DNA from 3 places in the Cellulomonas sp. SLBN-39 genome. Region 2 is predicted to be linked to each of the others. Evidence: predicted binding sites of a transcription regulator. Region 2 holds the regulator's gene; each other region holds the start of a gene.
The links. Region 2 encodes HrcA, which represses chaperone genes, less so after heat shock. Its sites were predicted from a motif close to TTNGCACTCGNNNNNNNCGAGTGCNAA; they were not measured.

Region 1 (3,269 bases), 2.4 Mb from region 2:
AGCTTGAGGGTCGCGAAGGCCTGCGCACCGGCCTGGATGAGCGCGACGCCACCACCGGCGACGATGCCCTCCTCGACGGCCGCCTTGGCGTTGCGCACGGCGTCCTCGATGCGGTGCTTGCGCTCCTTGAGCTCGACCTCGGTGGCCGCGCCCGCCTTGATGACGGCGACGCCGCCGGCGAGCTTGGCGAGGCGCTCCTGGAGCTTCTCGCGGTCGTAGTCCGAGTCCGAGTTGTCGATCTCGGCGCGGATCTGCGCGACGCGACCGGCGATCTGGGCCGCGTCGCCGCCGCCCTCGACGATCGTGGTCTCGTCCTTGGTGACGACGACCTTGCGGGCCGTGCCGAGGACCTCGAGGCCGACGTTCTCGAGCTTGAGGCCGACGGTCTCGGAGACGACCTGGCCACCGGTGAGGACGGCCATGTCCTGCAGCATCGCCTTGCGGCGGTCGCCGAAGCCGGGCGCCTTGACGGCGATCGACTTGAAGATGCCACGGATCTTGTTCACGACGAGCGTCGCGAGCGCCTCGGACTCGACGTCCTCGGCCACGATGAACAGCGGCTTGCCGGCCTGGATGACCTTCTCCAGCAGCGGCAGCAGGTCCTTGACGTTCGAGATCTTCGACTCGACGAGCAGGACGTACGCGTCCTCCAGGACGGCCTCCTGACGCTCGGGGTCGGAGACGAAGTACGCCGACAGGAAGCCCTTGTCGAACCGCATGCCCTCGGTGAGCTCGAGCTCCAGGCCCAGCGCCGAGGACTCCTCGACGGTGATGACGCCTTCCTTGCCGACCTTGTCCAGGGCCTCGGCGATGAGCTCGCCGATCGCGGGGTCGCCGGCCGAGATCGCGGCCGTGGCGGCGATCTCCTCCTTGGTCTCGACCTCCTTGGCCTGGACCAGGAGCTGCTCGGTGACGGCCTCGACGGCCTTCTCGATGCCCTTCTTCAGCGCGATGGGGTTCGCGCCGGCGGCCACGTTGCGCAGACCCTCGCGCACGAGGGCCTGGGCCAGGACGGTCGCGGTCGTCGTGCCGTCACCGGCGACGTCGTCCGTCTTCTTGGCGACCTCCTTGACGAGCTCGGCGCCGATGCGCTCGAAGGGCTCCTCGAGCTCGATGTCCTTGGCGATGGAGACGCCGTCGTTGGTGATCGTCGGCGCGCCCCACTTCTTGTCGAGCACGACGTTGCGACCCTTGGGGCCCAGGGTGACCTTGACGGTGTCGGCGAGCGTGTTGAGCCCGCGCTCCATGCTCCGCCGGGCCTCCTCGTTGAAGGCGATGATCTTGGCCATGGGGCTGTGATCCTTCTTCCGGTTCGTGGGGTGGCCGGTCGGTGCCCGCGACGGACGGGTCCTGCGCGCGGTCACGTCCCGCGCGCGGGCACCCTCACCTGACGGCCGGGATGCTGCTGTCACTCTCCACCGGAGAGTGCTAAGTCCAATGGTTAGCACTCGACCCCGGAGAGTGCAAGCAGCGCCCCGCCCGCGCGGGGCCCGTCAGGCTCCACCACGGGCCGACGTCCCTCCCGCCGGGCGACCGGCACGCACTAGGGTGCGCGTGTGCCACGTCACACCGCCGAGCGGTCGGCGCCCGCGGTGCGGCGGGCGCGCGCCGCCGTCGGCCTGCTCGTCGCCGGCTGCCTCGCCGTGACGGGTGCAGCCGGCGGACCGCCGCCGGACCGCACCGCCACCACGACGGCGGTCTCGCCGGAGACCGGGGCCGCCGCCGGTGGCGGTGCCGTCGCCGCAGCGGTCCCCGCCCCGGCCGTCGCGGGGGGCGCACCGGCCGCCCCCGGCGGGTACGCCGTGGTCGCGCTCGACCAGCAGGCGGTGGCCGTGCTCGCCGACGGCACGCGGGCGGGCGTCCCGGCCGACGCGCTGGCCGTCTACCTGCCCGGCACGCGCGTGCCCGACCCGGTGGCCGCCCGCCTCGCCACGACGCTCGGCTCGACGCCTGCCACCGACCGCGCGGCGACCCCCGGCGCCGCGCGCAGGGCCGGGGCCGCCCAGGAGGCCTGGCTCGCCGCCGGCACCGTGCCCGGCACGGGCGGGCCCTACGAGGACATGGCCCGCGCCGCGCTCCTCGACCTGCACGCCCTCGACCTCGGCGACGGTGCGGTCGTCGCCGGCTGGTCGGCGATGTGGCGCTACGTGTGGCCGCGCGACGCGGCGTTCGTCGCGGTGGCGCTGGCCCGCACCGGGCACGTCGAGGACGCCCTCGAGGTGCTCGGCTTCCTCGCCCGCGTCCAGGAGGACGACGGGTCGTTCCAGGCCCGGTACCTGCCCGACGCGTCGGGCCCGCCGGACGACCGCGGCACCCAGACCGACGGCACGGGCTGGTCGATGTGGGCGGCCGGCCTCGTGCTGGAGCAGGTGCCCGCCGCGGAGCGCGCCCCGGTGGCCGCCGCCCTCGCGCCCCAGGTCCGCGCGTCGCTCGCGCACGCGACGGCCCTGCTCGGGGCGGACGGGCTGCCGCCGGCGTCGCCCGACTACTGGGAGGTCCCCGAGGACGAGCTGACCCTCGGCACCGCGGCACCGCTGGTCGCGGGGCTCGAGCAGGCCGCCACGGTGCTCGCCGCCGCCGGGGACGCTGACGGCGCCGACGCGGCGACGACGCTCGCCGCGACCAGCCGCAGCGCGGTCGAGGCGACCTTCGCCCCCGTGGGCTGGACCCGGCACGCCGACGGCGCGGCCCTCGACGCCGCGTCGACGTTCGCGCTCCCGCCGTTCTGGTCGGCGCCCGGGGACGGCGCCGCGGCGGCGTGGCAGGCGTCCGTGCCCGCCATGCTGCGCCCCACGGGCGGGCTCGCGCCCGGTGCGGGCTGGCGTCAGGACGGCGTCACGTGGACCCCGCAGACGGCCCTGTACGCGTGGGTCGCGGCCGAGCAGGGCGACGCGGCGCAGGCCCGCCGCTGGCTCGACGTGCTCGACGCGCACCGCACGCCGAGCGGCTCGATCCCCGAGAAGATCCTCGCCGACGGCTCACCCGCCGCCGTGGCACCGCTGGGGTGGAGCGCCGCCTGCGCCCTCCTGGCGCTCGACGCCCTCGAGCCCTGACGCGCGCACGCCGGCGCCCGGACGCGCGACGGCGGCCCGTCCGCGACACGCGCGTCGGGCCGCCGGTCCTGCGGTCAGAGGGGACGGACCTGCTCGGCCTGGGGGCCCTTCGAGCCCTGGCCGACCTCGAAGTCCACGGCCTGCCCCTCCTCGAGACTGCGGTAGCCGTCGGCCTGGATCGCGCTGTAGTGCACGAACAGGTCCTGACCTCCGCCG
Region 2 (3,269 bases):
AGGGCACGACCGCGTCGACGCCGACCTCGGTGGCCGCCTCGATCGCCATCTCGTCGCGGTCGCCCTTGGCGAGGGCCTGCACCAGCACGAGCCGCGGGGCGGGCTCGGGCTCGACGTCGACGCGGAGCACGGCCACGCGCACGCCGTCGGGGTGCACGTCGGCGACCGTGCCGACGGCGCGCACGCCGGCGCCGTCGACGACGTCGACCCGCTCGCCGGGGGTCTTGCGCTGCACGACGCCCGCGTGCCGCCCCTCGGCCCCGGTCAGCAGGAGCTCGCCGCCGGCCACGACGTCCGCGAGGTCGCCGGGATCGACGAGGAAGACCGGTGCGCTCACCGGCCCGCGAGCTTGTCGCGGAGCTTGGCGAACACCCCCGGGTTCGCGGCCGCCAGGCGCGCGTCGGGGCGCTCCTCGCCGCGCAGGGCCGCCAGGCGCCGCAGCAGCTCGGTCTGCTCGTCGTCGGCGGGCAGCGGCACGGTCACGTCGACGTGCACGTGCAGGTCGCCGCGGCCGCCGACGTGCAGGTGCCCGACGCCCAGGCCCTTGAGGGTCACGACCTGACCGGGCTGCGTGCCCGGGCGCAGGTCGATCTCGCGCTCGCCGTCGAGGGTGTCGAGCGCGAGGACGGTGCCCAGCGCGGCGGCGGTCATCGGCACCTCAAGGGTGGCGTGCAGGTCGTCGCCCTTGCGCACGAACGTCTCGTGCTTGCGCTCGCGCACCTCGAGGTACACGTCGCCGGCCGGGCCGCCGGCGGGGCCGACCTCGCCCTGCCCGGTGAGCTTGATGCGGGTGCCGGTGTCGACGCCCGCGGGGACGTCCACCGAGAGCGTGCGGCGCGAGCGCACGCGCCCCTCGCCGGCGCACTCCGTGCAGGGCTCGGGGATGACCGTGCCGAAGCCGTGGCACGCGGCGCAGGGCTGGGTCGTCATGACCTGCCCGAGGAACGAGCGGGCGACGCGCTGGACCGAGCCGCGGCCCGCGCAGACCTCGCAGGTGCGCGGCGACGTGCCCGGGCGGCAGCACGTGCCGCCGCACGTCGGGCACAGCACGGCCGTGTCGACCTGGATCTCGCGGTGCACGCCGAACACCGTCTCGGCGAGGTCGAGGTCGAGGCGCACGAGCGCGTCCTGGCCGCGCCGGGCACGGGACGCGGGGCCGCGCTGGGCGCCACCGGCGGCGGCGCCGAAGAACGTCTCGAAGATGTCCTGGAAACCGAACCCGCCACCGGCGCCACCGCCGGGCGAGGCGGGGTCGGCACCCATGTCGTAGGCGCGGCGCTTGTCGGCGTTGCCGAGCACGTCGTAGGCGCGCGAGACGTCCTTGAAGCGCTCCTCGGCCTGCGGGTCGGCACCCGCGACGTCGGGGTGCAGCTCGCGGGCCAGGCGGCGGTAGGCCTTCTTGATCTGCTCGGGCGCCGCGTCGCGCGGCACCCCGAGGACCTCGTAGTAGTCGGTCACGTGCGGTGGGGCTCGCTTCCTGGTCGTGGTCGCCGGCGGGCCGGCGCGATCGGTGCGGGGATGTCGGTGGGTGGTGCCCGGTCAGCCGGCGAGGATGCGCGTGAGGTAGCGGGCCACGGCCCGCACCGCCGACATCGTCCCGGGGTAGTCCATGCGCAGCGGCCCCACGGAGCCGAGGAGGGCCACGGCCGACCCCTCGCCGCCGTAGCCGCTGGTCACGATGCTGGTCTCCGACAGGCCCTCGTGCTGGGTCTCGCGGCCGATCCGCACGGCCACCCCGGCGCCGTCCTCGGCCATCTCGGACAGCAGCCGCATGAGCACGACCTGCTCCTCGAGGGCCTCGAGGACCGGGCCGAGGGTGTGCGTGAAGTCCGTGCCGGCCGTGCGGGCCAGGTGGCCGACGCCGGCGACGACGACGCGCTCCTCGCGCTCCTGCGCGAGCGTCTGCGCGACGACCTCCACGACCGCACGGGCCAGCGGGGCGCCGTCGGTGCCGACCTCGTCGACGAGCGCGGCCAGCGCCACGTCCAGGTCGGCCAGGCGCAGGCCCGCGGCGGCGAGGTTCAGGCGCACGCGCAGGCTCGCGACCACCGCCTCGTCGAGGTCCTGCGGCACCTCGACCGTGCGCTGCTCGACCCGGCCGGTCGTGGTGATGATGACCACGAGCAGGTGCCGGGGGCCGACGGGCACGAGCTCGACGTGCCGCAGGGCGGAGCGTCGCAACGACGGGTACTGCACGACCGCGACCTGCTGCGTGAGCTGGGCCAGCAGGCGGACCGCACGGTCGATGACGTCGTCGAGGTCGACGGCCTCCTCCAGAAGCGCGCCGATGGCCCGCTTCTCCGCCGGGGACAGCGGCTTGACCGTGGAGAGGCGGTCGACGAACACCCGGTAGCCCAGGTCGGTCGGCACCCGGCCGGCCGAGGTGTGGGGCTGGTGGATGAGCCCGGCGTCCTCGAGCGCGGCCATGTCGTTGCGGATCGTCGCGGGCGACACCCCGAGGCGGTGCCGCTCCGTCAGGGCCCGCGAGCCGACGGGCTCACGGGTGGCGACGTAGTCCTCGACGATCGCGCGCAGCACGTCCAGCCGTCTGTCGTCGCTCACCGCCACCTCCTCGCCTCCTCGTCCGGGCCGCGTCCCGCGGGCGTGCGGGCGGCGCCCACGGGGCCCGCCTGGTAGCACTCGCGGCTGCCGAGTGCCAATCCTACGCGCCCCGCCGCGGGGCACCAGGGTCGCACCCCGGGCCGCCGACGCGCCGGGCCGGCCGCGCGGCGTCCGTGGGCCCCGCGCCCTACAGTGCCCCGGTGACCAGCGACCGCTACGGATCGGACGTCCTGTCCACCGGCCCGACCGCCCACCACGCGCCGCGCCCGACGGCCCGCGAGCAGCCCGCCGAGCGCGGGCTCGTCGTCGAGGACGTCGAGTCCGGGTGGGTCGGCGCGGTCGTGCGCGTGGAGAAGTCCGGAGGCCTGCACGTCGTCGTGCTGGAGGACCGGCGCGGGCGCACGCGCACGTTCACCCTCGGGCCCGGGTTCTGGGTGAACGGGGCGCCGGTGGTGCTCACCGCACCCGTCGCCCGCCGCGCGCCCGCCGCACCGGCCCGCACGGCGTCCGGCTCGCGCGCCGTGCACGACGCGCCCGCACGGGTCGCCCGCGGGTCGCGCATCTGGGTCGAGGGCAAGCACGACGCCGAGCTCGTCGAGAAGGTCTGGGGCGACGACCTGCGCGTCGAGGGCGTCGTCGTCGAGCTGCTCGACGGCGTCGACCACCTCGCCGACGCGCTGCGCGACTTCCGGCCCACGACCGACCGG
Region 3 (3,269 bases), 1.9 Mb from region 2:
CGGACGTGATGATCGGGATCGTCGAGGTGCTCGGCGTGCTCACGCACCCGGGCGACGCCGTGGTCATCACGACGCCGGTGTACCCGCCGTTCCGCGCGTTCCTCGAGCACGCCGGCCTGCACGTGGTGGCCGTCCCGCTCACGGGGGCGGGCCGGCTCGACCTCGACGCGCTCGACGCGGCGTTCGTCGACGCCCGGGCGATGCTGCTGTGCCACCCGCAGAACCCGACGGGGACGCTGCACTCGGCGGCGGAGCTGACGGCGCTGGGCGAGCTGGCCGCGCGGCACCACGTGCGCGTCGTCTCCGACGAGATCCACGCCCCGCTGGTGCTGGACGACGAGCCGTTCGTCTCGGCGACCGCGGTGATCCCGCAGGCCGTCGCGCTGCACTCCGCGTCGAAGGCCTTCAACCTCGCGGGTCTCAAGGCCGCGGTGGCGGTGCCGGGCGCGGAGGCCGGCGCGGACCTGGCGCGCATGCCGGAGATCGTCGGGCACGGGGTCAGCCAGATCGGCGTCGTCGCGCACGTCGCGGCGTACCGCGAGGGCGGCGCCTGGCTGGACGCCGCGCTGGAGCAGATCCGCACCAACGTCGCGACGGTCGACCGGACGCTCGCCGACCGCCTGCCCGGTGCCCGGTGGACGCCGCCCGCGTCGACGTACTTCGCCTGGCTGGACCTGCGCGGGTGCGTGCCGCCCGACGCCGACCCGGCGCGCGTGCTGCTGCAGGAGGGTGCTCTGGCCGTGAACTCGGGCCCGACCTTCGGGGCGCAGGGTGCGGGCTTCGTGCGGATGAACCTGGCCACGTCCACCGACGTGCTCGCCGAGGGGCTCGACCGGCTGGTCGGCGCGCTGGTCTGAGCACCGTGGCCCGGGGCGACCTCGGGCCTCGGTGACGGCCCCGCACGCCGACGCCCGGGTGCCCCCGTAGGAGGGCGCCCGGGCGTCGGTTCGGTGCGTCAGCCGGCGGTGCCGGCCGGGGCGGCCTCGATCGAGGTCGCGGCGGAGCCGTGCTGCACCTCGATGCGGCGCGGCTTGGCCTCCTCGGCCACGGGGATCGTGAGCGTGAGCACGCCGTCGGCGTAGGTCGCGCTGATCTGGTCGAGCGCGAGGCCGCGGCCGACCGTGAGCTGGCGGGCGTACGTGCCGGCGGGGCGCTCCTTGGCCAGCCACTGCACGTCGTGCTCCGTGCGGCCGGACCGGTTGGCGCGGATCGTCAGCGTGCGGTCCTCGACCGCGACGTCGATCGTGCCCGGGTCGGCGCCCGGCAGGTCGACGTGCAGGACGTAGTGGTCGCCGTCCCGGTACAGGTCCATCGGCATCCCGGCCGACGCGCGGTCGGCGGCGAGCATCTGCCCGAGGACTCGGTCCATCTCCTGGAACGGGTCGAAACGAGTAGCCACACCCCTCACCTCCTCGACGTGGGGCCGCGGACCGCCCGCGGACCCGGATGCGCCCGGCGCGCCTGCCGCCGGGTGGCTACACGTCAAGGATTAGCACTCTGTGGTGCCGAGTGCCAACAGGTCGCGGGGCCCGGTTCGCCGACGGCGAAACGGGTCCCTCGTGGTGGGTGCCGCGGGCGTCAGGACGGGCCGGTGCGCGACGGGAAGGCCGCGACGAAGCGCTCCAGCGCCTCGACGATGGGCACGTCGGCGTCGAGCCACGGCACGTCGAGCCACTGCCCGTCGGGGAGCCAGCGCAGCTCGTCGTGCTCCACGAGCGGCTCGGGCACCCCGTCGAGGACCTCCGCGAACCACACCCGCATGACGTACCCCTCGGCGAGGCGCCACGCCCCGGCGTCGGGGCCGAGCAGCTCCACGCCCAGCCCGACGCGCACGCCGAGCTCCTCGCGGATCTCGCGGTGCAGCGCGAGCTCCGGCGTCTCGCCGGCCTCGACCTTGCCCCCGGGGAACTCCCACCGGCCGGCCAGGCTCGCGGGCGTGGCCCGCCGTGCGGCGAGCAGGAGGCGGGGGTCGTCGAGGTCGTCGACCAGCGCGGCGGCGACGACGAGGACATCGTTCATGGGGCGAGTGTGCCAGCCCTGCGTGACGCGGGGGTGTCGTCGACGACACCCGGGCGTGCGGGCCGGGTCACCCGTCCCGACGGACGACGTGGGTCGTCCGGGCGGTCAGGGGACCGCCGGGTGCCGACGTCGACGACGACGGTCGGCCCGGGCAGCCGCGCGGAGGGACGCGGCCGCCCGACGGGCGTTGCGGTGCAGACGGTGCAGCGGCGCAGACGGCGCGTGCCGTGCAGCGGTGCAGGACGTGCGTGCAGTGCAGGTCGTGCAGCGGTGCAGGACGTGCGGGTCGTGCGTGGGTCCGGGCGGCGCGTCAGCGGATGCCGTGGGCGCGGGCCCACGCGACCGCGTCGGTGCGGGTGGAGACGCCGATCTTGCGGTAGACGCTGCGGACCTGGGACTTGACGGTGTTGCGGGTGACGAAGAGTCGCGTCGCGATCTCCTCGAGGGTGACGTCCTCGGCCAGCTCGGCCAGGACCACGCGCTCACGGCGGGTGAGCGACTCGGTGGCGGTGGTGCTCGTCTCCAGCATGGTCATGATGTCCTCCGGTGTGCGCGGCTGAGCCGGACTGTCCGACCCCGCAGGGGCTGCGTACCGGATGAGAGCGGCCTCCCTCGCGTCCATGACGCGGGTTCGGAGACTTTTCTTCACCGACGGTTCCCCCCCGTGGTGCCGATGTCGCTGCCACCACGATGACTTCCTGATCGGCCGGGTGATACATGCCGCCGCCCCAAGCGTTCAGCAGTTCACCCGATCGGAGCAAGGCCTAGAGGGTGCTACCACCCAACTTCCTGTGGTAAGCGAGACACCGTTCTCATGGACCTCTCATTTCACCCCGAGAACCACCCGCGCCACAAGCACGACGGCCCCGCTCCCGCGGGTGGCGGGAGCGGGGCCGGGGCCGGTCGGACGGCCGCTGGTCAGGGGTTCAGCGCGGCGTACTCCTCGGCGGACAGCAGCGGTCCCGCCGACTCGACGTCGACGCGCAGCAGCCAGCCGGCGCCGTACGGGTCGGCGTTCACGGTCGAGGGGTCCGCGACGGCGGCGTCGTTGACCTCGACGACGGTGCCCGTCACCGGCGAGTAGAGCTCGGAGACGGACTTCGTGGACTCGATCTCGCCGATCACGGCGCCCGCGGTGACGGTGTCCCCGACGGCGGGCAGCTCGACGTACACGATGTCGCCCAGGGCGTCCGCGGCGACCGACGTGATGCCGACGGTCACGGGCGAGGCCTGGTCGACCCACTCGTGCT

Region 1: a site for HrcA is predicted at 1,442-1,468, ahead of groL (chaperonin GroEL). Genes of this name have one in related genera too.
Region 3: a site for HrcA is predicted at 1,490-1,516, ahead of FBY24_RS05900 (Hsp20/alpha crystallin family protein). Genes of this name have one in related genera too.

Annotation. Positions count from the first base shown of each region.
Region 1 is NZ_VFOA01000001.1:794,635-797,903, forward strand. It holds gene groL (chaperonin GroEL) at 1-1,289, opposite strand, end outside; gene FBY24_RS03515 (glycoside hydrolase family 15) at 1,557-3,053, shown strand; gene FBY24_RS03520 (cold-shock protein) at 3,128-3,269, opposite strand, start outside.
Region 2 is NZ_VFOA01000001.1:3,162,660-3,165,928, reverse strand. It holds gene FBY24_RS14435 (16S rRNA (uracil(1498)-N(3))-methyltransferase) at 1-337, opposite strand, end outside; gene dnaJ (molecular chaperone DnaJ) at 334-1,458, opposite strand; gene hrcA (heat-inducible transcriptional repressor HrcA) at 1,540-2,562, opposite strand; gene FBY24_RS14420 (DUF3097 domain-containing protein) at 2,763-3,269, shown strand, end outside.
Region 3 is NZ_VFOA01000001.1:1,304,329-1,307,597, forward strand. It holds gene FBY24_RS05895 (MalY/PatB family protein) at 1-857, shown strand, start outside; gene FBY24_RS05900 (Hsp20/alpha crystallin family protein) at 956-1,399, opposite strand; gene FBY24_RS05905 ((deoxy)nucleoside triphosphate pyrophosphohydrolase) at 1,579-2,019, opposite strand; gene FBY24_RS05910 (LuxR C-terminal-related transcriptional regulator) at 2,330-2,554, opposite strand; gene gcvH (glycine cleavage system protein GcvH) at 2,938-3,269, opposite strand, start outside.